Linked DNA regions of Spirosoma aureum. The main gene of each other region encodes a partner of the protein of the gene in region 2 in a complex. Links are inferred from orthologs where the notes say so. Each region holds a gene or a part of one and is shown on either strand. Other genes may lie near its edges. The genes, in order: dnaG and dnaB.

The links.
Region 1: the proteins of dnaB (region 2) and dnaG are in contact, whole or in part, in a crystal structure (PDB 2R6A), measured with the Geobacillus stearothermophilus proteins. The link is inferred for Spirosoma aureum from one-to-one orthologs. Residues at the interface, in WP_033016901.1 of Geobacillus stearothermophilus: Ser13, Glu15, Ala16, Gln18, Glu91, Leu92, Asp94, Ala95, Val96, Pro97, Thr98, Ala99, Ala100, Asn101, Tyr104, Tyr105, Ile108; in WP_049624496.1 of Geobacillus stearothermophilus: Lys456, Leu457, Leu458, Pro459, Ala460, Asn463, Ala464, Leu467, Leu535, Leu536, Ile537, Ala538, Gln544, Glu545, Asp548, Tyr549, His552.

What each region holds. Positions count from the first base shown.
Region 1 is NZ_CP050063.1:1,456,750-1,468,230, reverse strand. What follows is about bases 3,845-6,843. They hold dnaG (DNA primase), read right to left. Parts: upstream 6,365-6,843; coding sequence 4,325-6,364; downstream 3,845-4,324. Other genes in these bases: G8759_RS05925 (vanadium-dependent haloperoxidase), read left to right, coding at 6,619-6,843; G8759_RS05935 (hypothetical protein), read left to right, coding at 3,845-4,148. Also shown: G8759_RS05960 (Rne/Rng family ribonuclease), read left to right, coding at 1-206; G8759_RS05955 (lysophospholipid acyltransferase family protein), read right to left, coding at 311-1,333; G8759_RS05950 (hypothetical protein), read right to left, coding at 1,445-1,615; G8759_RS05945 (LytTR family DNA-binding domain-containing protein), read left to right, coding at 1,798-2,826; G8759_RS05940 (response regulator transcription factor), read right to left, coding at 2,837-3,532; more of G8759_RS05935, read left to right, coding at 3,762-3,844; more of G8759_RS05925, read left to right, coding at 6,844-7,950; G8759_RS05920 (hypothetical protein), read right to left, coding at 7,981-8,220; G8759_RS05915 (carboxy terminal-processing peptidase), read right to left, coding at 8,316-10,400; G8759_RS05910 (FKBP-type peptidyl-prolyl cis-trans isomerase), read right to left, coding at 10,500-11,270. UniProt on the Escherichia coli protein: RNA polymerase that catalyzes the synthesis of short RNA molecules used as primers for DNA polymerase during DNA replication.
Region 2 is NZ_CP050063.1:4,779,268-4,790,622, reverse strand. What follows is about bases 3,274-6,146. They hold dnaB (replicative DNA helicase), read left to right. Parts: upstream 3,274-3,854; coding sequence 3,855-5,438; downstream 5,439-6,146. Other genes in these bases: rlmD (23S rRNA (uracil(1939)-C(5))-methyltransferase RlmD), read right to left, coding at 5,492-6,146; G8759_RS18880 (PhoH family protein), read right to left, coding at 3,274-3,494. Also shown: G8759_RS18895 (ComEC/Rec2 family competence protein), read right to left, coding at 1-637; G8759_RS18890 (GNAT family N-acetyltransferase), read right to left, coding at 634-1,086; G8759_RS18885 (M43 family zinc metalloprotease), read right to left, coding at 1,193-2,548; more of G8759_RS18880, read right to left, coding at 2,529-3,273; more of rlmD, read right to left, coding at 6,147-6,949; G8759_RS18865 (gliding motility-associated C-terminal domain-containing protein), read left to right, coding at 7,022-9,259; G8759_RS18860 (SDR family oxidoreductase), read left to right, coding at 9,322-10,131; G8759_RS18855 (hypothetical protein), read right to left, coding at 10,207-10,872; G8759_RS18845 (DUF3127 domain-containing protein), read right to left, coding at 11,150-11,355. UniProt on the Escherichia coli protein: The main replicative DNA helicase, it participates in initiation and elongation during chromosome replication. Travels ahead of the DNA replisome, separating dsDNA into templates for DNA synthesis.

The DNA.
Region 1 (11,481 bases), 3.3 Mb from region 2 along the record:
CAAAACAAAATGAGCGCGGTATTTCAATCGCAATGCACCCATTTTTATATGCCTATTATACCAAGGGATTATACTCCAAACAAATCCAATGGTATATGAAGTATAAATCATGGATCAAACTCGTTAAAGACAGTTCATTAGGTATTGTGAATTTCAAATTCTTCAATAAATCTGGTGAAGAGATTGAAACAGGCAGTGGCGCCTAGATTCTTCTAGTAATCCTCTAAAAGAAGGCCTATAAACCTTTATAAATCAACGGGCTCAATCCATTGAATGGATTGAGCCCGTTTTCAATTATGAAGGAAGTGTCTTAGCGGAGAACCTCCATTTCCATTAACTCGCCGAACATCTCTTTTCCGACGAGTCCTTCTACCGAATCAACTGAGTTGATGTTTAGAAGCAGATCACGCAGGTCTTCCGTAATTTCATAGGTCTGATAGAGTCGCCGATCAAAAAGAATCGGTGCCTGTTCCAGATCGCAAAGTGAATAGCGGTCCTGATTAAAGGTCGGTCGCGATGGCCAACCATTAAACCGCGTATTTTTTGCTAGCTCCGGCTCTAAAAATAAGTGGATAAATGTCCAACCCTCCCATTGAGCCGGGTATCGCTTCAGATAAGGCCAAAAAGCCTTATAAAGTTGCGTCATTGCCTCACGGCAATACATATCCCGATCACTATTCCGAATCGGTCGAATCGGATCAAGACAATGCAGAACGTTTGTCAGATCAGGCTGTCGATAACTGACAACCGGTATTATTGGCGCTCCAGTGGCATGTGACAGGTAGCCTACGCCTTTTCTGGTCAGGACACTACGGCTCCCCAACGGAACTGATAGGAATTTATCCTCTTCGCCAGGCTCAGGAGCCGTTTCTGGACTGCCATCTACAAATACAATTAGTGATCGACCGGCTTTCAGCTCACGCAGAACCGTTAATCCCGCCGATGGATGCCCCGCTTCAACAACACGGAAGACATTTGTCAAACCATGTTTCTCTCGCAGAGCCTCAATATGTTCTGTCATATCGTCACCCTGGGTGCGGTTCATATTGTTACCGACCAGCAATATGCAATCTACTCCCCGGCGAAACAACACACTTGTCAGGAGCCGATATGAGCCAAGGTGATAGGTACAGTAAATCCTGGGGCCGTCTTGTTTGGCAAGATATTCCTGCGCTCCTCGCGTCTTTACAAGATCGCCAGCCGTTAGGCACTTCTGATCGAAGTTTGTAAAGATCTGTTGTAACAATAACTCCTGAAACAGTGTTTCATGTTCGCTACGAGGTATAGACGGCATGATGTTTTCAACGTTCGCTGAGAACGTAGTGAGTTTCATCAGATACCCCCTTTCCTTTTGTAGGTTAAGCTGCCGGAAGTGATCACGACAACGGGTAAGTTCTTGTTTGTAAAGACGCAGTGAAGACGGCATAGTCTTATACTGATAAAATTAAAGAGAGAAGGATGTTTTAGGGGTAAGTCCCTGAAATGTTGGAGTAAAACTTCCACAGCACACGCTGTCTTCAAACAGCCATAGTAATTTGGAAGACTCTTTTTTAGCGGCAGACAACGTGATAGCTTTAGAGACCTGAACTGCTTTGATGGCGAATTGCTTTTTCATGATTTTTCTGTTTTTCGATTGAATGTTAGTTGCCTGATTAGCGCTGGTTTGTTTGCGCCGTTTGACTGATACAAAATTAGATCAGCCAGGCAGGGTCATCAATCGCAGAAAATTCTCATTCTACCATATTGGATTAGTCAATTATTACCACTATTTTAGTCCGGATTTTTGCTAAGGGACGCATGAAAGTCATATACCTCACCAGGATACTTCTGAGAAAACCCATTTATAGTATTGGGCTTCTGCTGTGTGTGGTTTTGATTATAGAAGGGCTATCGTGGACTATTGCTTATAATCCCAAATTGGCCCTTGTTGCCCGTGCGGGCGGGTTTTTCCCTTATATCAGTGCACTTTTCAAGAATCTCTTCTTACCTGAAATCTGCACAGTTGTTATTTTGACAACTTTACTCGATCAACAACACATTCGACTTAAGCTAAGCTCTGTTGGATTAACATTAAAAGATATAAGCCGGTATGAACTGACTTTTCTTCCAACCATACTGTTATCTTACTTTCTGTTTAACCCTGCCACACAAACAGCCCGTTTTTTTTTAGAAGCCTTTCCGAATTACACCTTTTCCAATTATTGGCATAGTTATTTAGGTGGCACATTTACGATGGCCATTTATTTCCGTTATTTGATCCCTATATTTTTAATTGGCTACACAACGCTCAATGTCTCCTTGATCTCTGATTATTTCAAACAGCGACAGGAAGCTCAGGAAGCGGCCGAAAATAAGGCTCAATTAGCTGTCCAGGCTGCACAGGCAGCCTTAGCAGCACAAACAACAGCTGTAAATCCCTCTCCGAATAACTATTTATCACACCTAAAAGGTAAAAATCAGCACGGTGAACTTGATTTTCCCGTTGAAGATGTTTACTTTTTCACCATTGAAGATCGTTATTATTATGCCCAACTCGAAAAGGGACAATATTTAGTTGGAAAAACCCTAAACGAGTTAGAGACTGAGTTAGACCCAAGCCGTTTTTTCCGTATAAAACGGGATTACATTGTGAACCGACAATCGGTTCTCAACTACGCTTATTGGGAAAATGGTAAATACATTGTTCGTTTGAATACACCTGATCGGCACGAAATAGTCGTCCCTCGTGCTCGTATGCAGGAATTTCGTGAATGGTTACAGGGTAATGGTAACAATCAGCGTCCCTACGCCGATAGTTCCACCGATTCCTTCATTTTGGCTTCTTAATAGTCCTTTCTCATAAGTAACTCTTTACTGAAATACCATAACGAGGTAACTGGCGGCAACTGCTAAGCTCCAGCTTTTTTGCAATATGTGCTTTATGGTTTACGGCTGTTCGGTAACTAATCCCAAGCTGATCAGCTATTTCATTAGCTGTCAAGCCATTAGCAATCATACGCAAAACTTCTCGTTCACGATCGCTCAGTCTGCTTAATTCATTTCGGGTTGTATCTGATATGACCTCGACACCAAAGTTCTTAAGCAGATTCATGAAGCCATTACTATAGTAACATCCTCCAGAACTAACCGTCTGGAAACAGCGATAAAGTTCATCTAAACCATCACTAGCGTATAAAAAGCCAAAAAAGCCCATTTGCATGGCTTTGGCGATCATACGTAAATCTGGTTTACTGGTATAGAGAATAAACTTGGTCTGATAATTAGCCTCCTGCATCTCTTGTACTATATCAAAGGTCCGCTGGCCCGATATTTCTGACTCCAGAATTACACACTGCGGACGCTTGACACGAATTTGCTGAAGCGTGTCCTCCATCTCAACGGCGCGCCCAACAACATTGTAGCCTTGTTCCTTTAATAATTGGCTTAACACTTCGCAGTTGAACACTTCAGACTGCGCCACAAGAATCGAGAAATCCCGTCGACGTAGTGCGAAATTCTTTGTGGCTTCCTGATCTATCGGTGGCTGATTCATATCTATAAGATGTAACGAGTGGTTGAATCTACTATCCAAATCACTCTATAAGCAATAGCAACTTACTGAAATCACCATTTCTCCGGATGAAATCAACGAAATGGGTGATATTATATGGGTGATTTCGTCCGGAGAAATGGTGATTTCACGCAAAACGACTTGTTTTACCTTATAGTACCGTACTACTTTTGATCATCAGCCAAATATCTGTCTATTCAGAAACTAGCGTATGATGATCCAGGAAGAAACAGTGTCGTCCGCTTACGAAGCGTCCTCGACCGAGATACAAAACATAATTATGGAATGGGTAGAAGCGACTGAACAGTTTCATCGTCGCTACGCCAAACTCACTGAGGTCATCAACTCGCTCCAGTCTGCTGGTCGTCGGCAAGCAACTACGAACCGGCCACGATTGCGTAAACTGATCACATTACGTCATCACATGAGTGATGTATTGATGACTTTGATGTTGGATATGACTGGCCAGAAAAACGGCCGCTCATCGCAACCTTCTAAACCAGGTCAACTTCACTCGCACGCTCGTCTGCTAGCTGAACTGAACCGAGAAATCGATGCTGAATTGACTCCATCAGTCAAAACAGTAGCTCTTGCATAGTGTTCACCTCTCCCGCTTGATAAAGGTAAGCTTCCTGACTAGTCAGGAAGCTTTTTTTATGAGTACTTATAGTAAAAAATTACTACGCCACCCGGCAAAACAGGTAATTGACCGAATTAAAACCTGATCAATTGCCAAGTGCACATTCTGCAGTTTTTTTGCAGGATATACCTACATCATCCGGATATTACAGTGCCTAGTAAGCGTGATATCTCTACATCAATCCGTTTATAATGCATGAACTCTGTAAGAAGCTGGTCTGCTTCTTCAGGCGTTTTCCCATTAGCATCGCGAAGTTCCTGTTGCAACGTAGTCATGCGTTGTTCAGCCAGCATCTTTTTAATGCGTAAAATATTTCTGTAGGCTGAATCAGCCAGAATACCAATTTCTTCTTCTGAGGGTACGTATATCTCGTGCTTTAGCCAACCTTCGCTAATTTCATAGCGAGGTGTTGTCAGATGAATTGCCTGATTCTGCATTTCTATTTCGCTGGGTGACCGACGATTAAGAAAATCACCAGCGGTTAAAATATCACCCCGATGGTAACCTTCACGAAACAGGCTTAGAATTAAATCATAAGGCTGCGTCTGAAATTCAATTTCATGAAGCTCGCTTAAGATATATTGACAAAGTGTAATACCTGGTTCGAGTTCACGAGCGCCATAATTAATCAAAAGTCGAATACACTCTTCTTCCTGATACGATAAAGGGGTCCGTACGGCTTTTATACGCTCACCAGGAGCATCAACAGGCGTTCTGTTAGAAATAGCTGGCTCAACACCATTAATGCCTGCATCAGCAAATAACGCATTCAGTTCATCAACCGTCGGTTCATTCTGTACAGTGGTCTGTTGACGTGCCTGGCGATCAAAATCCTTCTGACTCTGTTCCTGTTGTTTCCTAAGCAGGCGATTTATCTCAGAAATAACCGACTGCTCACTCACATGGAAAACCTGGGCAACCCGTTGCGAAAGTGTCTGTCGCTTTAAGGGATCAGGTATTTTAGTGATACTGGCACATACATCCGAGATTCCTTCTGCACGTTTATTCGGGTCATTACCGGCTTCTGCAAGCCACTGCCCGGCTTTGAAATCAATGAAATCCTTCGAATTCGCCTTTATATAGGCTTTAAACTCTTCGGCACCAACTTTATGAACGTAGCTGTCTGGGTCTTCACCGTTGGGCAAGAGAAGTAGTTTCAGGTTTAGACCTTCCTCAAGCACCATATCAAGACCACGTAAAGCTGCTTTTATACCGGCAGCATCACCATCGTATAAGATTGTAATATTGGGTGTAAAACGCGCAATAAGCCTGATTTGCTCGGTGGTAAGTGATGTTCCCGATGAGGCAACTACATTCTTTATTCCCGCCTGATGAAGTGAGATTACGTCGGTGTATCCTTCAGTTAAATAACAAACATCTTCCTGTCTAACAGTCTGTTTAGCTTGATAAATTCCATAGAGAACCTGGCTTTTATGATAAACTGTCGTTTCGGGTGAATTTAGATACTTGGGCTGGCTCTTGTCTGTTTTGAGAATACGCGCGCCAAAGGCAATGACACGACCGGAAACATTATGAATGGGAAACATAACCCGTCCCCGGAACCGGTCAAACGTTTTTGGGCTCCGGCCATCGGCACCCTCTTTGACCAGGATCAGTCCGGCTTTCTCAAGAAGATCGCGGTTGTAGCCTTTACGCAACCCTTCCTGCATTAGCGCATCCCATTGGTCAAAGCTATAGCCAAGTTCAAATGCTTCAATGGTTGGATTGGTAAAACCCCGTTCCCTGAAATAGCTCAAGCCAATACCTCTACCCTCATCTGATTTTTGTAAGGCTTCCTGAAAAAATGTTTTGGCAAAATTCAGTACAATAAGCAGGCTCTCGCGCTCATTCTGGCGTAGAAGATCTTCAGGTGTTTGCTCCTGCTCTTCAATCTCTATGCCATACTTCTTTGCCAGATAACGCAGTGCTTCACCATAACCGATGTTTTCGATATCCATTACGAATTTTACCGAATCACCAGCCTTCCCACAACCAAAACACTTATAAATCTGACGCGTTGGATTAACGTTAAAAGAAGGTGTTTTCTCATTATGAAATGGACAGCACGCAATGTAATTACTGCCTCGTTTCTTAAGCGAGACAAAATCATTGATTACTTCCAGAATATCAGTAGCCTGTCGGATTCGGTCAACAGTTTCTTCGGGAATTCGCATGCAAAGCGGAGAAGCCAGTGAGAATGAGAAGTCAAATTTACGCTGAAAGTTGACCCTTTCGGAATTTTGTTGTCATAAAAACAATAATGTTACCCTGCCGTCTGGCAACATTATTGCACAATGGAGCTATATTCAAGTAATCCGACGCTTTTGTGGTTACTGATCAATACTTCAACTTGTAGCGTATGAACGATTATTTACCACCGTCATTAAGTAAAATCTATCAACGACTCGGCATATGGGCAATAGCATTTATGCTTGTATTTGTCCATGCCTGTCGTGTTCAACCAGTTGACCCAACCCAACCGGGCACTGGATCACCAACCGGTAAAACAGCTGATCAGTATAGTGCTGATGTAGCCATTCAATGGGCAAGCCTCCAACTGAAGTTAACAAAAACAACGGCCGGTTTTTCACCCACGGTAGCATCACGTGCGTATGGCTATGCGGGGATAGCCATGTATGAAGCGATTGTTCCGGGTCTGCCCGACCATCAATCATTGGCCGGGCAGCTTCAGGGTTTAACGACATTGCCCTTACCCGAGGCAAATCAAACCTACAATTGGGCATTAAGTGCCAACGCGGCACAAGCGAGCATCATTCGAAATTTATACGTCACTACGTCGGCCGCCAATAAAGCACTGATTGATTCTCTGGAGAAAGTCTTGAACGCTCAATTTAAAGAGTCGGATGAGCCCGCCAATCAACGATCAATCGCATTTGGACAAAAGATAGCCGATGCACTCTTTGAGTGGTCAAAAACCGACGGAGGGCATGAAGGTTATAATCGAAACTTCCCGGCTAGTTATGTGGTACCTACTGGCCCTGGACTCTGGCAACCAACCGAAAATGGGTTAAAAATTCCAATGCAACCATATTGGGGCCAGAACCGAACGTTTTTAAAAGCGAACAACGACTTACCAATGCCTAAACCGTTGTCGTATTCTACTGATGTTAAGTCATCAATATTCGCACAGTATCTCGATGTTTATGCGAAATCGAAGAATTTAACCCAGGTAGAAAAAGAAATTGCCGTTTGGTGGGCCGATAACCCAACCGATACCTTCACTCCTCCGGGCCATTCATATAGTATCGCTACCATCGCGGTGAAAACGGCGAAAGCAAATTTGGCGAAAGCCGCCGAAACATTCGCCAGAACAGGCATTGCCGTTTCTGATGCTTTTGTTCTGTGCTGGCGGTGTAAATTCGTATATAACAATCTCCGTCCCTATACCTACGTTCGGCTGGCTATTGACCCAAAATGGATTCCATTCTGGCCGGCCCCGCCCTTTCCTGGCTACCCATCAGGCCATGCAACACAATCGTCTTCAGCGGCTACAGTTCTGTCTGATCTATATGGCGATAACTTCGCTTTTACTGACGACTCGCACGTGGGTCGTGAAAAAGACGTAAGCCGAAATGTTGAATTTAAGCCTCGATCCTTTAAATCGTTTATGGAATCAGCTCAGGAATCGGCAGATTCGCGCTTCTTTGGTAATATTCATACCCGCCAGGATAATGAAACAGGATTGGCTGAGGGAAAGAAAATAGGTGCTAACATTAACGCGCTGATCTGGAAAAAATAAATGCTGTAATCAACCTGATTACAGCGCGCCTTATCGCATGCCTGCCAGCATTTCGTCTCTACTAGGGCGATCAGCGTTCAGGTCATAGCTAATGCCCTCCAGGTCAAGATAATTCATAAAAGCAGGGTAAGATCCCTTCTCGACTGAAAATATATACCAGTTCACATAAGGTTCATTAAAGAGCTCTACTTCGGTCAGTGAGGCTTTTTTCTGCAAAGCCCGGTACTGTCTCGTTTCAAGATCTGCTTGCTTGATCAGGAAATACCACATTTTATTGTTGATTTTACCGGATCACTAAACGAAAACCCTGCATAACTGGTTGCTATGCAGGGTTTTCGTTTAGTGATCCGGTAATCGTACCCGAGTTATTTATTAACTGCCAGAATGTAATCTGCCAGCACCAAACCTGCCTCAGTTAGATACAGATCTTTTTTCTTCTTAGGTGCAGTAGGTGATCCGGTTTCGTCCACTGGAGCCGTTACCTGCGAAACTTTATTAGCCGCGGCACGCTTGCGTTCAGCCTCATCCCGTTCTTTCCGGCGCTTAGCTTCCTGCAACGATACAACCGTATTCTCTTTCGCTTTTTTGAAATCAGCCAAATCCTGAGCCAACTGCTTCAATTCTGGATCTGATTTAAGGCGTTGATCGAAACGGTCGCGCAGGCGGGTTAAAATTTTATCGTCCAGGCCATGCGATTGCTCATAGCGAGTTGAGTTAATCTGATCCCAGGGCAGCGCACTTGGCTGTGAGCTTTCTCCATACTCTTCAGCCGAGAAAGCGGATGGGAGTTCAATATCCGGTGTAACGCCCTTATGCTGTGTGCTGCTACCATTGATGCGATAGAATTTCTGTATCGTCATCTTCACCTGGCCAACTTTCTCCGGCTCTTTGGGCAACCATTGATTCAGGTCGATCAGGGTCTGAACGGTTCCTTTACCAAATGTCTGTCCACCAACAATAATACCACGCTTATAATCCTGAATAGCTGCAGCAAAAATCTCCGAAGCTGAAGCGCTGAAACGGTTTACAAGCACGGCCATTGGCCCATCGTAAGTTACTGATGGATCAGGGTCTGTATATACCTCTGTTTCGCCTGTTGACTCACGAACCTGCACTACGGGGCCTTTCGGAATGAACAATCCGGTCAGGTTAATGGCTTCGGTCAGAGAACCACCCCCATTGTCGCGCAGATCGATCACAATACCGTCAACTTTTTCGCCTTTCAGTTCTTCTACAAACTTTTTAACATCACTTGTTGTGCTGCTAAAGCCTTCTTCGCGCTTCCGGGCTCCCTCAAAATCACGATAGAACATCGGAATGTTGATAACGCCGATCTTAAAAGGCCGACCATTGTCGGATACTTCAATGACTTCTTTCTTGGCGCGCTGCTCTTCCAGCTTAATTTTCTCACGTACCAGCCGAATCTCTTTTGGGGGAGCACCAGCCAAAGCATTAGGCGAAATAACCTGCAACCGAACAACGGTACCTTTGGGTCCTTTGATGAGCTTGACAACATCATCGACCTGCCAGTTCATGGTATTGACCATTGGGCCGTTATCGCCCTGTGCTACACCCGCAATCTTATCGTCTTTATTGAGCAGTTTGCTCTTGAAAGCCGGTCCACCGGGCAGAACATCGGTAATACGGATATAGTCACCGTCTTCGCGAAGCATAGCGCCAATACCTTCCAGCGATTGGCTCATTTCCTGATTGAAACGATCGGCATTAGTAGGCGACAGGTAATTTGTATGTGGGTCAAGAGCCTCCGCAAACGAGTTCATATACATTTGAAACACGTCGGCGCTCTTAATGCGGTTAATTGCTTTGTCGAGGTTCGTGTAGCGTTGAGTCATCAAGGCCGTAACGGCGCTATCCTTACGGCTACCCAAACGGAGTTCCAGCTCCTGATTTTTCAGAATCTTACGCCAGAGTTCATTTTGTTCGTCTACCGTTTTAGGCCAGGCGGCTTTTTCGCGATCGGTATTGAACGTTTCGTCGGCAGTAAATGAGAATGGTTTTTTAAGCTGATCCTTGATAAAATCGCTACGCTCCTGGTAGCGTTTCCGGAACACATTGTAGAGATCATAGGCCGCCGTAAGATCACCGTTAACGAGCGCATCGTCAATCTGGTAACGATATTTCTCGAAAGCGGCTACATCTGACGCCAGCAGGTATGTTTTGCTGTTATCGACCTCTTTCAAATAATTATCCCATACGACGGATGACAGCGAATCGTTCAGGCGCACCTTGCGGTAATGGTAGGTCGTTAAGAGTTTAGCCACTAACGTTTCTACTTTCTCCTGCGAGATAGATGGTTTCAGGTCGTCTGTTGGAGACGACGTTAGCGCCCCCTGAAGGGGTGCACCGCCCGGAGTGGAAGCTCCTGAAGGCGAATCCGGCTGAAAGCTTAGCATCAGCACGGGCAATAGGGTCACCAGATACTTCTTCATCTACATTACCCAAGTTAATTGCGAATGTATAAATGAGCGAATGAGTGAATTAAGTCTGTATTCCGTACGAATTCACCCATTCGTTTATTCACCATTCACTTATTGTTTAACAATATCAAGCAATTCGACATCAAAGACCAGTGTTGAGCCTGGTTTGATATCAGCACCAGCTCCCCGATCGCCGTAAGCAAGATCTGAAGGAATGTACAGTTTCCATTTAGAACCAACCGGCATCAACTGGAGCGCTTCTGTCCATCCTTTAATGACCTCGTTCACGCCAAATTCGGCAGGCTGACCACGTTCAACGGAGCTATCGAATACTTTTCCGTCCAGCAATCGACCCGTATAATGTACTTTAACACGATCCGTGGCTGTTGGTTTAGCACCGGTTCCTTCTTTTTCAACAGAATACTGTAATCCACTAGCTGTTGTCACTACACCTGCCTTCGCTTTATTCTCGGTCAGAAAAGCGGTACCAATCTTTTTATTTTCAGAAGAAACTTTCAGGCTTTCGGCATTCCGAACGGCCATCTGTTTTTGGGCATATGCATTCAGTAGCTGGCCTGCCTGTTCCTGAGACAATTTCGTCTTTTGCCCTTGTAATGCATCTTCAAGACCTTGTGTGAGTAAAGCGCTATTCAGGTCGGTCATGCCTTGCTGTTTCAGATTTTGCGCCATAAAAAGGCCAATACTATAGCTAATTGAATCCTGAGATGATACCAAGGCACCAGTTGTGGCTGGTTTAGCGGCAGAAGCGGGCTTAGCCGCAACGGGCTTTTTAACAGCTGGCTTTTTAACTTGGGCAGTCGCAGCACCGGCGACAAAAACAGCTGACGCAATACTGGCCAGCATCCATTGGTTGAACTTCATGCGAACTAAAAACGGAGTGATATGCACTAAACTGATTTATTGATAAAACGTGAACAGATAGCAGAAAAGTTTGGAGAACAACACTTTCACTAAAATTTAACCCTGCTCCTTAACGCGCAAGGTACTGTATTTTACCCTAAAAAGACTATTCTGTATAGCCTATAAAAGTAGCGCAAACTGTCTGCTTTTGCTAATCTTACTTTCTTAAAAT
Region 2 (11,355 bases):
GATTAGGGGGATCATTACCCACAACCGTTCGTTGATAAGGGCGCAGGTACTGCTGATGATAGATGTTCCGGTAGCTAAGGTAGCGTTTGTAATTAAACTCACCGGGGTTAAGTGGAGGATCGATTGGCCGGGGTGAGCCCGAAACAAGCCATATTTCTCCATAACGGGGCATCCGCTGGCCAGCTTTATCGAGGTACACGATAACCCGACCGCTGATCGATTGCCAGTGGTCACGACCCGTCTTAACAGCCCATTCGCCCTTAGTCATTTCCAGCTCAACGCGGTATGTTCTGGCTCGTTCTTCAGGTTGCGATGCGACTACACCTACATAAGCGCGTAATGATTCACGGAGATGAATACTATTATCGGAACGATTGCTGTCCGTATGCAGGTAGGCAATAGACCAACCCAAGGCGTTAAGTATTAACAACCCTCCAAGGCCTTGCTTGATCTGGATGGGCTTTATAGTCTGATTCGAATGGCGGAGAAATGCCCAACCGAATAGCCCTGTTCCCAGAACTATAGCCAGCAACGGAATAAAAAAGAAATCCGGGAATTGCACATACAGAACAATCCCTGAAATCAACCCTGCCGCATACCGAACAAATGGTTGGCCTCGTGTGCCCAGACCGTTCATTCTTTCGTATAGGCTGAACCGGGTAACACCATTTTATAGTGCTGAATACCAGCCTCTTCGAACATCGGCCCAACGGGTACAAACCCAAAACCCGTATAAAGAGGCATGGCGGTTAACTGGGCATGCAGGTAAATACGTTCGATTGGTTCGGGCTGTTGGCTAAATACATCATCAAGGACGGCCCGAACAAGCGCCTTGCCAACGCCCTGCCCCCGAAACGCCTGAAGAACGGCGAAACGCTCTAACTTAACACCGTTAGATGTGCGTCTCCAGCGGGCAGTACCGCAGGGTTCACCATCGGCGCGAGCCAGAAAATGTGTACTGGTTGATTCAAATTCGTCATATTCCTCCTCAGATCGCACCTTTTGCTCCTCAACAAAAACGGTTCGTCGTATGGAAAAAGCAATTTCCAGCTCCTTAGGATTTGATATTGGTAAAACAGCTATCATAACTTGCCAGTGTTGTAATTTTTCGGGTTACGGTTGCCAAGTATACGATTTATTCTGATAGTTCAGTGCTCGAAATAAGCTTTAAACCATTGCTCAGGCAATCTTTCTACTGAATCAGTAACCGTTTGCTGGAGGATTCACTACCCGTCTTGACCCGTACGACATACAATCCAGTCGTTAATCCACCGATGGGAATAGTTACGCGCGTACTGGGTGCATCGGCGTAATTAAGTGCACGTAACTGCCGGCCACTCATGTCAAAAAGTTCAACCGAAAACGATTGAAATCCCTTTAACTGCACATCTACAGTCGGATCAGACGCTGCCGGGTTCGGATACAGGTTAATGGTCAATGTTTCTGTTTCAGGCAGAGCTGCCACAGACCGGAGAAGTTTTACCCGGCGCGGGCTGAACTGCAACACGGCCCTCATCCGATCGACCTGCCCCTTCGTAAACAGATTCATGCACGCATCCGGTGAATAATCCATGTAATCTTCGGTCAGATCACGGGTCTGTTTACCATTCACACAGGTCGAAAACGTTGTTCGGCATTGTGTCGTTTGATTCGGTGATTTTGTTGGAGGGGTATCGGCTACGTAGTCTTCGGCACAACCATCGCCATCTCCCCAGGTATGAATCAACCCCAGCCAGTGGCCGATTTCATGGGTTGCCGTACGGCCCAATGAGTAAGTAGAACTGGTTACTGTACCTATTTTTCGGCCAAAATACCGATAATCAATCATCGAGCCATCCACAAACTCATTCGAATCACCAGGTAAGCCCTTGATCGTATCGGCCGCCGTCGGAAACTGGGTATAGCCCAGGTAGTTGTTTTGTAAGGTTGTCACCCAGATGTTCAAATAGCGGTCACTTGGCCAGTAAGCAATCTGCGAAAGGAGTACATCATCCGAAAAGATATCAAACGATGATTTCTGGGCGTAATAATGTCGGGTAATTCCCGTCGTTGGCTGACCATTCGGGTCAGTCGTTGCGAGGAAAAATTCAATTTTAGCATCGGCTCCTATCGTGCTCGAATTAAAGCCGTTCGTGCCTTCTTTACGACGATAATCTTCGTTAAGAACCTGAATTTGCGAGGCAATCTGCTCATCGGAAATATTCGGATTGTTGGCCCCGCCAATCTGGCCGGATGCATTACTATGCACCACATGAACAACAATTGGAATCCGGTAAACCGTCTCATCGGCAGCCTGTCGAAGCGAACTACCGTTCGTTTCTGCTTCCTGAATTCGGCGGTTCAGTTCATTAATTTGCTGAAGTCGGTTCGGGTTTCGAACCTGCAAAACCATTTTTTCATAATCGCTGGTGCCACACCGCTTTAGATCCGAGTCTCCTGGTGTCTGTGCCAACGCTGGCGACATCAGAAAGTACATAAAAGAACCGGCCAGCCATAGCCAGTCGGTTCTTAGAAACGTGTTCGTCAGGCTATTGCCCTGCTTTTTCATATGCTGTGATAATTTCCCGCACAAGCCGATGCCGCACAACATCGCGACCGTCAAGTTCGACGAAAGCGATTTCCTTTATCGATTTCAGAATCTCAACAGATTCAATTAGTCCTGATTTCTGCCGATTGGGCAGGTCAATCTGTGATCGGTCGCCGGTGATGATTGCCTTCGACGATGGACCCATCCGGGTCAGAAACATCTTCATCTGCATCGGCGTCGTGTTCTGCGCTTCATCGAGCAGAATAAACGCATTGTTGAGCGTTCGGCCACGCATGTAGGCCAGTGGAGCGATTTCGATGATTCGATTTTCGGTATAAAACTTCAGCTTTTCAGCCGGAATCATATCATCGAGTGCATCATAAATAGGCCGCAGGTAGGGGTCTATCTTTTCCTTCAGATCACCCGGCAAAAAGCCCAGGTTTTCGCCTGCTTCAACGGCGGGGCGCGTAATGATGATTTTCTTTACTTCCTTATTTTTGAGCGCCCTGACCGCAATGGCTACAGCGGTGTAGGTTTTACCTGTACCGGCCGGACCGATGGCAAATACCAGATCGTACTTCTCGGCCGCTTCAACAAGACGTTTCTGATTATCGGTTCTTGCACGTACGACGACGCCACGATTGCCATAAACGAGCACTTCATCATCATCAGGCAGCGCTGGCAGTATTCCCCCGTTACTACCAAGAGGCTGACCGCTATGACTGATGTAGTTCTGCACGTTTTCCTGAGTGATTTTGCCGTACTTTTGATAATGTTCCATCAGCGAATCCAGAATATCACTGATGCGGGTTATCTCGGGCGTAGTGCCTTTGATCCGGATTTCGTTACCGCGTGAAATGATTTTGCTCATAGGGAACGCAGCAGCCACTTCTTTAATGTTGTGGTTCTCTACACCCAGAAAGTCGATGAGCGAGACATTGTCGAGGGTGATGACTTTTTCGACCAAACGATAGTTAGCGTTTAAAATGTGATTCCGAAAAGTAAGCGATTTCTCTTCTTCTACAACACATTTCGCCAAAAAATTATTCGTATATACTAATTTCTTACCGAGTGCGCCCTGTGGATAAAAATGGATGCATTTGTGTGAAGAAATTGCTACCTTGCTGACACTCAGCCTCCTGCCGTTTTTCATATCCTATACGCGAAAATGCCCCTCTACCGTTGCGCAAAAAAAGTATTTTTTTTTCAGGCTGGTAGTGCCAACATTACCAGAATGTTACGGGCAAATCGTGGCTTATATGAACGAAACAACAGTCAACCAGGGCTTGCCTTATGCAGGGATGAATGCGTAAACTTGCAGTAAGAGATGGAAAATAACGCACGCCCTAACCAACACCTTCGCAAACCCTCGGCCTTTGCCGGAGGCCGTCAGCAAGCAGGCAATCACTGGCTCGATACGGGACTTGGTAAACTGCCGCCACAAGCGCTCGATCTTGAAGAAGCGGTGTTGGGTGCGTTAATGATCGAAAAAGATGCCCTCTCATCGGTCGTTGATATTCTTAAGCCTGAAACATTCTATAAAGAGTCTCATCAGCGTATTTATAACGCGATTCTGACCCTATTCGGCAACTCTGATCCGATCGATCTGCTGACGGTTACCAATCAGCTTCGCAAAACAGGAGAGATTGAAATTGTTGGGGGCGGTGGGTTTGTCGCTGAATTAACATTCCGGGTCAATTCGGCGGCTAATATTGAATATCACGCCCGGGTCATTTCAGAACAGGCGCTGAAACGGGCGCTGATCGCGATGTCGTCTACGATTCTGCGCGATGCCTACGAGGATACAACTGATGTGTTTGAACTCCTCGACCGCACGGAGCAATCGCTCTTCAAGATTTCGGAATCGAACATCAAGAAGAATTACGCCGACATGAGTACCATTGTCCGGATGGCCTTAAATGAACTGGAAACCAAGAAAAACCAGGAAGGGCTAACCGGCGTACCATCAGGCTTTACGAATCTGGACCGGGTAACGTCGGGCTGGCAACCCACTGAATTGATCATTCTGGCGGCCAGGCCAGCCATGGGTAAAACTGCGTTTGTGGTTTCGGCGCTCCGGAATGCGGCTGTCGATCATGGTAAACCAGTTGCCATATTCTCGCTGGAGATGTCGTCGGTCCAGTTGGTTAATCGTCTTATTTCGGCCGAAGCCGAGATCGATTCCGAAAAAATCAGAAAAGGAACGCTGGCCCCCCACGAATGGACGCAATTACACCACAAAATTCAACGGCTGACCGAAGCGCCCATTTTCATTGATGATACCCCTGCCCTATCCATTCTGGAATTGCGGGCAAAATGCCGTCGTCTGAAAGCGCAGCACGACATTCAGATGGTCGTTATCGATTACCTTCAGCTGATGTCGGGCGATACGTCGGGGCGGGGTGGTGGCAACCGCGAACAGGAAATTGCGTCGATCTCACGGGCACTTAAAAACCTGGCGAAAGAACTGAACGTGCCGGTTATTGCGCTGTCGCAGTTGAGCCGGGCCGTTGAAACGCGCGGTGGCGATAAGAAACCACAGCTTTCTGACCTTCGGGAATCAGGATCAATCGAGCAGGATGCCGACATGGTCTGCTTCCTCTACCGTCCTGAATATTATAACATTACGCAGGATGAAAACGGCAATTCAACCGCTGGTATCGGCGAAGTAATCATCGCTAAAAACCGAAGTGGTTCGCTCGATACAATCCAGCTCCGGTTTATTAACAAGTTCACCAAATTCTGTGATCTGGATTCGTATTTTGAACCCGTTCCCACTCAGGGATTCAGTCCGGATACAAACGGATTGAGTAGTTTCGATTCACCACCCATGGGTAATGTCTTCAAAAGCAAGGCAAACGACCGATCCAACTTCGGTAATGCCGATCCAAGCCAGGAAACGCCATTTTAAATCGATGAGGTCTTTTTAAACCTATAAGGTCATAAAGACCTTATAGGTTTGGGTTATCGTTTCACCAATAGAGCTACATTTTCTACGTGGTGGGTATGCGGAAACATATCGACTGGCTGCACATCGGCAACCCGATACCCTTCGTCCAGAATTCCAAGATCACGCGCTTGGGTTGCCGTATTACAACTGACATATACAATACGCTCAGGAGCCGCTTTTAGCAGTTGACGGGTAACAGCTTCATCCATGCCCGCTCGGGGTGGATCAGTGATCACTACTTCCGGACGACCATGCTGATCAAAGAAACCATCCGTCAAAATGTCACGCATATCACCTGCAACAAACGTCGTGTTGGTGATCCCATTTACGTCGGCGTTGACACGGGCATCAACTACGGAGGCTTCGACGTATTCGACACCGATCACATGCTGCGCCTGTCGGGCAACGAACAAGGCGATTGTTCCCGTACCGGTATATAGATCATAAACCCGTTCGCGCCCCGTCAGCCCCGCCCAGTCGCGGGCAACTTTATAGAGATTAAACGCTTGTTGCGCATTGGTCTGGTAAAACGATTTGGGTCCAACCCGAAAGGTCAATGGTTGCGGCTCTCCGCCAAGACCACTACCCGCATCCATTAACTCTTCAATATAGGGTTTACCACCCCAATTAATGACCTCCTGGTCCTGATAGCTATCGTTTTTCTTGGTGTTGATGATGTAGTTCAACGACGTGATCTGCGGGAAAGTAGTTTGCAGGAATGTCAGCAATCCGTTCAGTATTTCCGGCTCATCCTGTGCAACCTGCACCGTCACCATGAGCTGACCGGAGGAAGCTGTTCTAATGATAAGAGTCCGAAGAAAGCCCGTATGTACTTTCAGGTTATATAAAGTTAAATCATGCCGGTTCACATAGTCGGCAACTGCCAGCCGGATGGCATTCGACGGATCGGGTTGCAGATAACAGTGATTGATCGGCAGTACTTTATCGAACCTACCCGGCACATGAAACCCAATTGCTCTGGGGTCGACAGGCTGGCTGGTACCCAGTTCGGCCTGTGTTATCCATCGGCCTTCGGCGCACGTAAATTCAAGTTTATTGCGGTAATATTGAGTCGGTTCAGCCGCCATTATCGGGCGAATGTCGGGCAATTGCACTTTACCAATTCGTGTCAAATGATCGACAACCTGCTGGTGTTTGAACCGCAATTGTTCATCGTATCGAATATGCTGCCATTTACACCCGCCACACGTACCAAAATGTTCACAAAAAGGTTGCGTTCTGACCGCCGAAAATTCGTGTATACGCTCAGCAACAGCTTCCCTGTATTGCTTTTTTTTGTTCGTGATTCGGAGGTCAACCACGTCGCCGGGAGCTACGCCTGGCCCGCCCGTTGGATTTTCTACGAAAATTACGCCCTCTTCGGTACGTACAATACATTTGCCCTCGGCTGCAACGGCATCGACCAAAACCGCGTACAACCGTTCGGGGGCTTTATGACTCCTTCTACGCATAAGTCTCCTAAAAAACCGCTAATTTAAGCAGCCGTTTCCGGACGGTCTTACTTTACCTAACCAATTCCTTTTATGGTGCATCTATACCGTAGACGCTTGTTGATGATGGGGATAATCAGTTTATTGCTGATTGTCAGTGGGGTTGTACGCGCTACGCATATCGTTGGAGGTGAATTAGAACTGCGTTATCTCGGTCCGCAGAGCGCCTATTCTCACCGAATTAATTTAAATCTTTATTTTGATGATGTGAATGGCGACCAGGGAGCCGATGATGGGCGCGTATCGGTCGGTGTTTTTTCGAAACGAACGAACGAACTTATTGGATTCGTGCCACTCAATCGGGTGAGCAGTGAATATGTTCCTTACACCAATAACAGCTGTCAGACGGCGATGCTGCGAACCCGGCTTATACGGCACACGCTGGATATCAATCTTGATCCGAATGTGTTTAACGATCCGGGTGGGTATTACTTATCCTGGGAACGATGCTGCCGCAACAGCAGCATTGTTAATTTGCAAAATCCCGGCGATGCAGGGTCAACATTTTATTTGGAATTTCCTGCCCTGTCAACCAAAAATTCATCCCCTGTTTTTACCGTTCCTAAAGGGGATTATGCCTGCATTGGTCAGCCGTTTAGCCTTGACTTTAGTGCCAAGGACGCGGATGGTGACAGTCTGAGCTATACCATTGTAACCCCTTTCAATGGATTTAGCAACCGTGGCACGCCTAACCCTGGTGCGTTAAACCAGCTTAATAATCCTATTTTCTATCCGGGGCCCTACCCGCCCGTTACCTGGATCGCGGGCGTTTCGGTTGCAAATGAAATCCCTGGTACCCAGCCACTACAGGTCAATGCGCGCACCGGGCTCTTGACCGTAACGCCCAATCGCGTGGGGCTCCATGTGTTTTCGGTGCAGGTGGATGAATTTCGAAAAGGAGTTCGGATTGGGCGCGTCCGGCGTGACTATCAGGTATTGGTGGTAGATTGTCCTAAAAACGATCCGCCAAAGTTACTCTTCAGGCCGGAAGGACAGGCAAAGTTCTATACACAGGGCACCGTGTTAACAATTGCCGAAAAAGATACCAATTGTCTTGACCTGTATGTTACCGATCCAAATCCCAACCAACGCATTCGGATTATTAATATGAGTGGATCGCTGCCCGGCCTCACCCTGGCTCCTGGCGACTTGTTTACCCGAAGTACGAGCGATACCTTACGAACCAAATTCTGTTTTGGGCGTTGTGTTGGTGGAAATGGCCAGCCCTTTACGCTATTGATTCGGGCCACCGATGAAGGGTGCCCACAAGGGTTGAGCGATACAATAAGCATCCGGCTGAACATTATTCCTTCCCCGAACAATAAACCGGTTGCTACTACGGACTTACCCAGTAACAAAGGAAATGCCACGGTTGGATCGTCATTAACCTTTACCGCATTTGGCAACGACATCGACAACGACAATATCACGATTCAGGCCGTTGGGCGTGGCTTTACGCTGGCACAGGCAGGAATGACATTTGGTTCGGCAACGGGGGTTGGCAAAGTCGCCCAACCGTTTACCTGGAAACCATCCTGCACCGATGCTACCCGTTCCGAATACATCGTGGATTTTATTGTAACCGATACCCGCTGTAATCGCAACCTGCGCGACACCGTATCGGTCAATTTAGCGGCCACTGGATTACCCAGTAAGCCGCCAACCGTTCGCACAACGCTCTCGCAACAGGTAGTCGAACTAACCGTTGGCCCCAAAGATTCAGTGGGTAGCGCCTTCACGGTTATTGGCGATGATCCCGACCGCGACACGATCCGGCTATCGGCGGTCGGCCGGGGATTTGACTACAAAGCCATGGGCATGAACTTTACCGACAAAACCGGACCCGTGGCTCTCCAATCCTTATTCGGCTGGAAACCCACCTGCGAACTGATGGCCGGTAAGTCGGAAGCTACGTTTGTGGTTGATTTTATAGCCGACGACCGATCCTGTCAGCCTAAACATACCGACACCACAACGGTCATCTTTCACGTAAAAGATCCATCAGTGGCTGCCGACATTAAAGTACCGAACGTTTTTACGCCCAATGGCGATGGTTACAATGATTTTTTTGCCGTGAATGGTCTGCCCGAAAATTCCTGTGCTGAGCAGTTTAATAAGGTTGAAATCTCGAACCGTTATGGACGGACGGTCTTTACCTCCAGTGATCCTAAATTTCGCTGGCTCGGCACGAATGATCCGGCAGGGACCTATTATTACCTCATCCAAACCACGACCCGAACGTTTAAAGGTCCTGTAACGCTAATTCGGTAAGAGGGCAACTGATTATCATACGTACCCTTTTACTGAATTCCCTTATCTTCGCATCCACGATTATGAAGGATAAAGTAGTTCTCATTACAGGGGCATCGTCGGGAATTGGCCGTGCGCTTGCGTTTGCGTTTGGCCGCGAAGGGGCCCGTATTGTTATCTGTGCCCGTAAAGCGGAAGCACTTCAGGAAGTTAGTACTGACTTGCAACAGGCAGGTATCACAGTCCTTTCGCTCATTGCCGATGTTAGCCGGGAAGCCGATGTTCAACAGCTAATTGAACAAACCATTGCCCGATTCGGAAGACTGGACATACTCATCAATAATGCAGGCATTTCAATGCGCTCCATGCTGATTGACACCGATCCTGCAGTGATCCAGAAAGTGATGGACATTAACTTTATGGGCACCGTTTATGCCACTCGTTATGCACTCCCTCATATTCTGAAAACCAAGGGCTCAATCGTTGGTATATCGTCTATTGCCGGTTACCGCGGACTTCCCGTGCGAAGTGGTTATTCAGCCTCAAAATTCGCGATGAATGGTTTTTTAGAGGCTGTACGGACGGAGTTATTGCATACAGGAGTTCACGTTTTAACAGCCTGTCCTGGCTTCACTGCATCTAACATTCGTGTTTCAGCCCTCGATGCCCACGGCCAGGCAAAGGGCGAAACCATGCGTGACGAAAGCAATATGATGAGTGCAGAAGAGTGTGCCGACTACATACTGCGGGCCGTAAAATCACGTAAACGCGAACTCATCCTGACAACGCAGGGGAAATTGACTGTTTTCATTAACAAATGGCTGCCCGCCCTTGCTGACAAACTCGTGTTCAATACGCTGGCCAAAGAGAAAGACTCTCCTCTTAAGAAATGATTGAGTGGTTGAATGATTGAATGGAATTACACACGACTCATTCAACCACTCAATCATTTAATCATTCTATCATTTCTAGATAACCCAGACATTATCGCGTCGGATGTAGTATAATTCATTGTGCCAGAACACCCGAAGGTAAATATCCTGGCTACCAATGATGTTTACTTTATGGCCACGTCCAATAATTTCGGCGACGGGTGCTGCTGCCGATGGATCCGTACGAAGCAAGACACGATCATGGCTTGTTATTCCTGACTGAACACCTTCCGGCAGGTTTACAAAGAGTAATAAACCGATTAGATACAGCAGTAAAACCCATTTCTGCCGAACTGGAATTGTTTCCTTTCGAAACAATTTAACGAGTAGTACGCCAAATGCGTACCCTGCCGGAATTAGCAAAAAGAGAAGGAAATAGATACCGTACTTTTTATAGAACAAATAAAAATAATTGAGGTCGTCCGTTTCATATCCATTGAGATTGTTAGCACGGGCCACTTCGTTCATACGGTGTAGCACGGCATCATCGGGGTGACGGTCAAAATAGACCTGAAGGTAATAAAGAAGGTGAGGTATGTCGTTCTGGTGTTCATAGGCGCTGGCCAGTTTAAGCAACATACCATCTGTGGCTGATTTTCCCTCTGCCATTGCCGTCTCATATAATTTTGCAGCATCAGCCTGAGACCCAGCGGCAAACAGCGAATCGGCCCGCCGAATTGGGTCAACCTGGGCGGCTTTCATCGGCAAGCAACCAGCCATTAGACAAAAAAATAGGCTTATTTTAAGGATAAAGGCTTGCATTGAACGAAATAAGGCTATAATTTTGCACCGCGTTTGATAAACATACCCCTTATCATATATCGCTTATCATCCAAGATTTGGTAGCTCAGCTGGTAGAGCAATACACTTTTAATGTATGGGTCCTGGGTTCGAATCCCAGCCGAATCACTAAAGTAAAAAGGAGGACAGAAATTGATTTCAATTTCTGTCCTCCTTTTTACTTTAGTGATTGTTAGCATCAGAAAGGCAAATCATTGCTTTCATCGTCAAATGTTGTGTTGAAAGGCATTGCAGCTGGTTGGCTCTGAGCAGCCGGGCGCGAAGTCTGGGGTTGCGCCGATCGTGCTGGTGCTGGTGCCGAATAACCGCTATCGCCTTCAGCCACTTCAATCCGAAAGGCACGAAGTTCAGTGTACCAGCGGTCATTATATTCACGCGACTCGG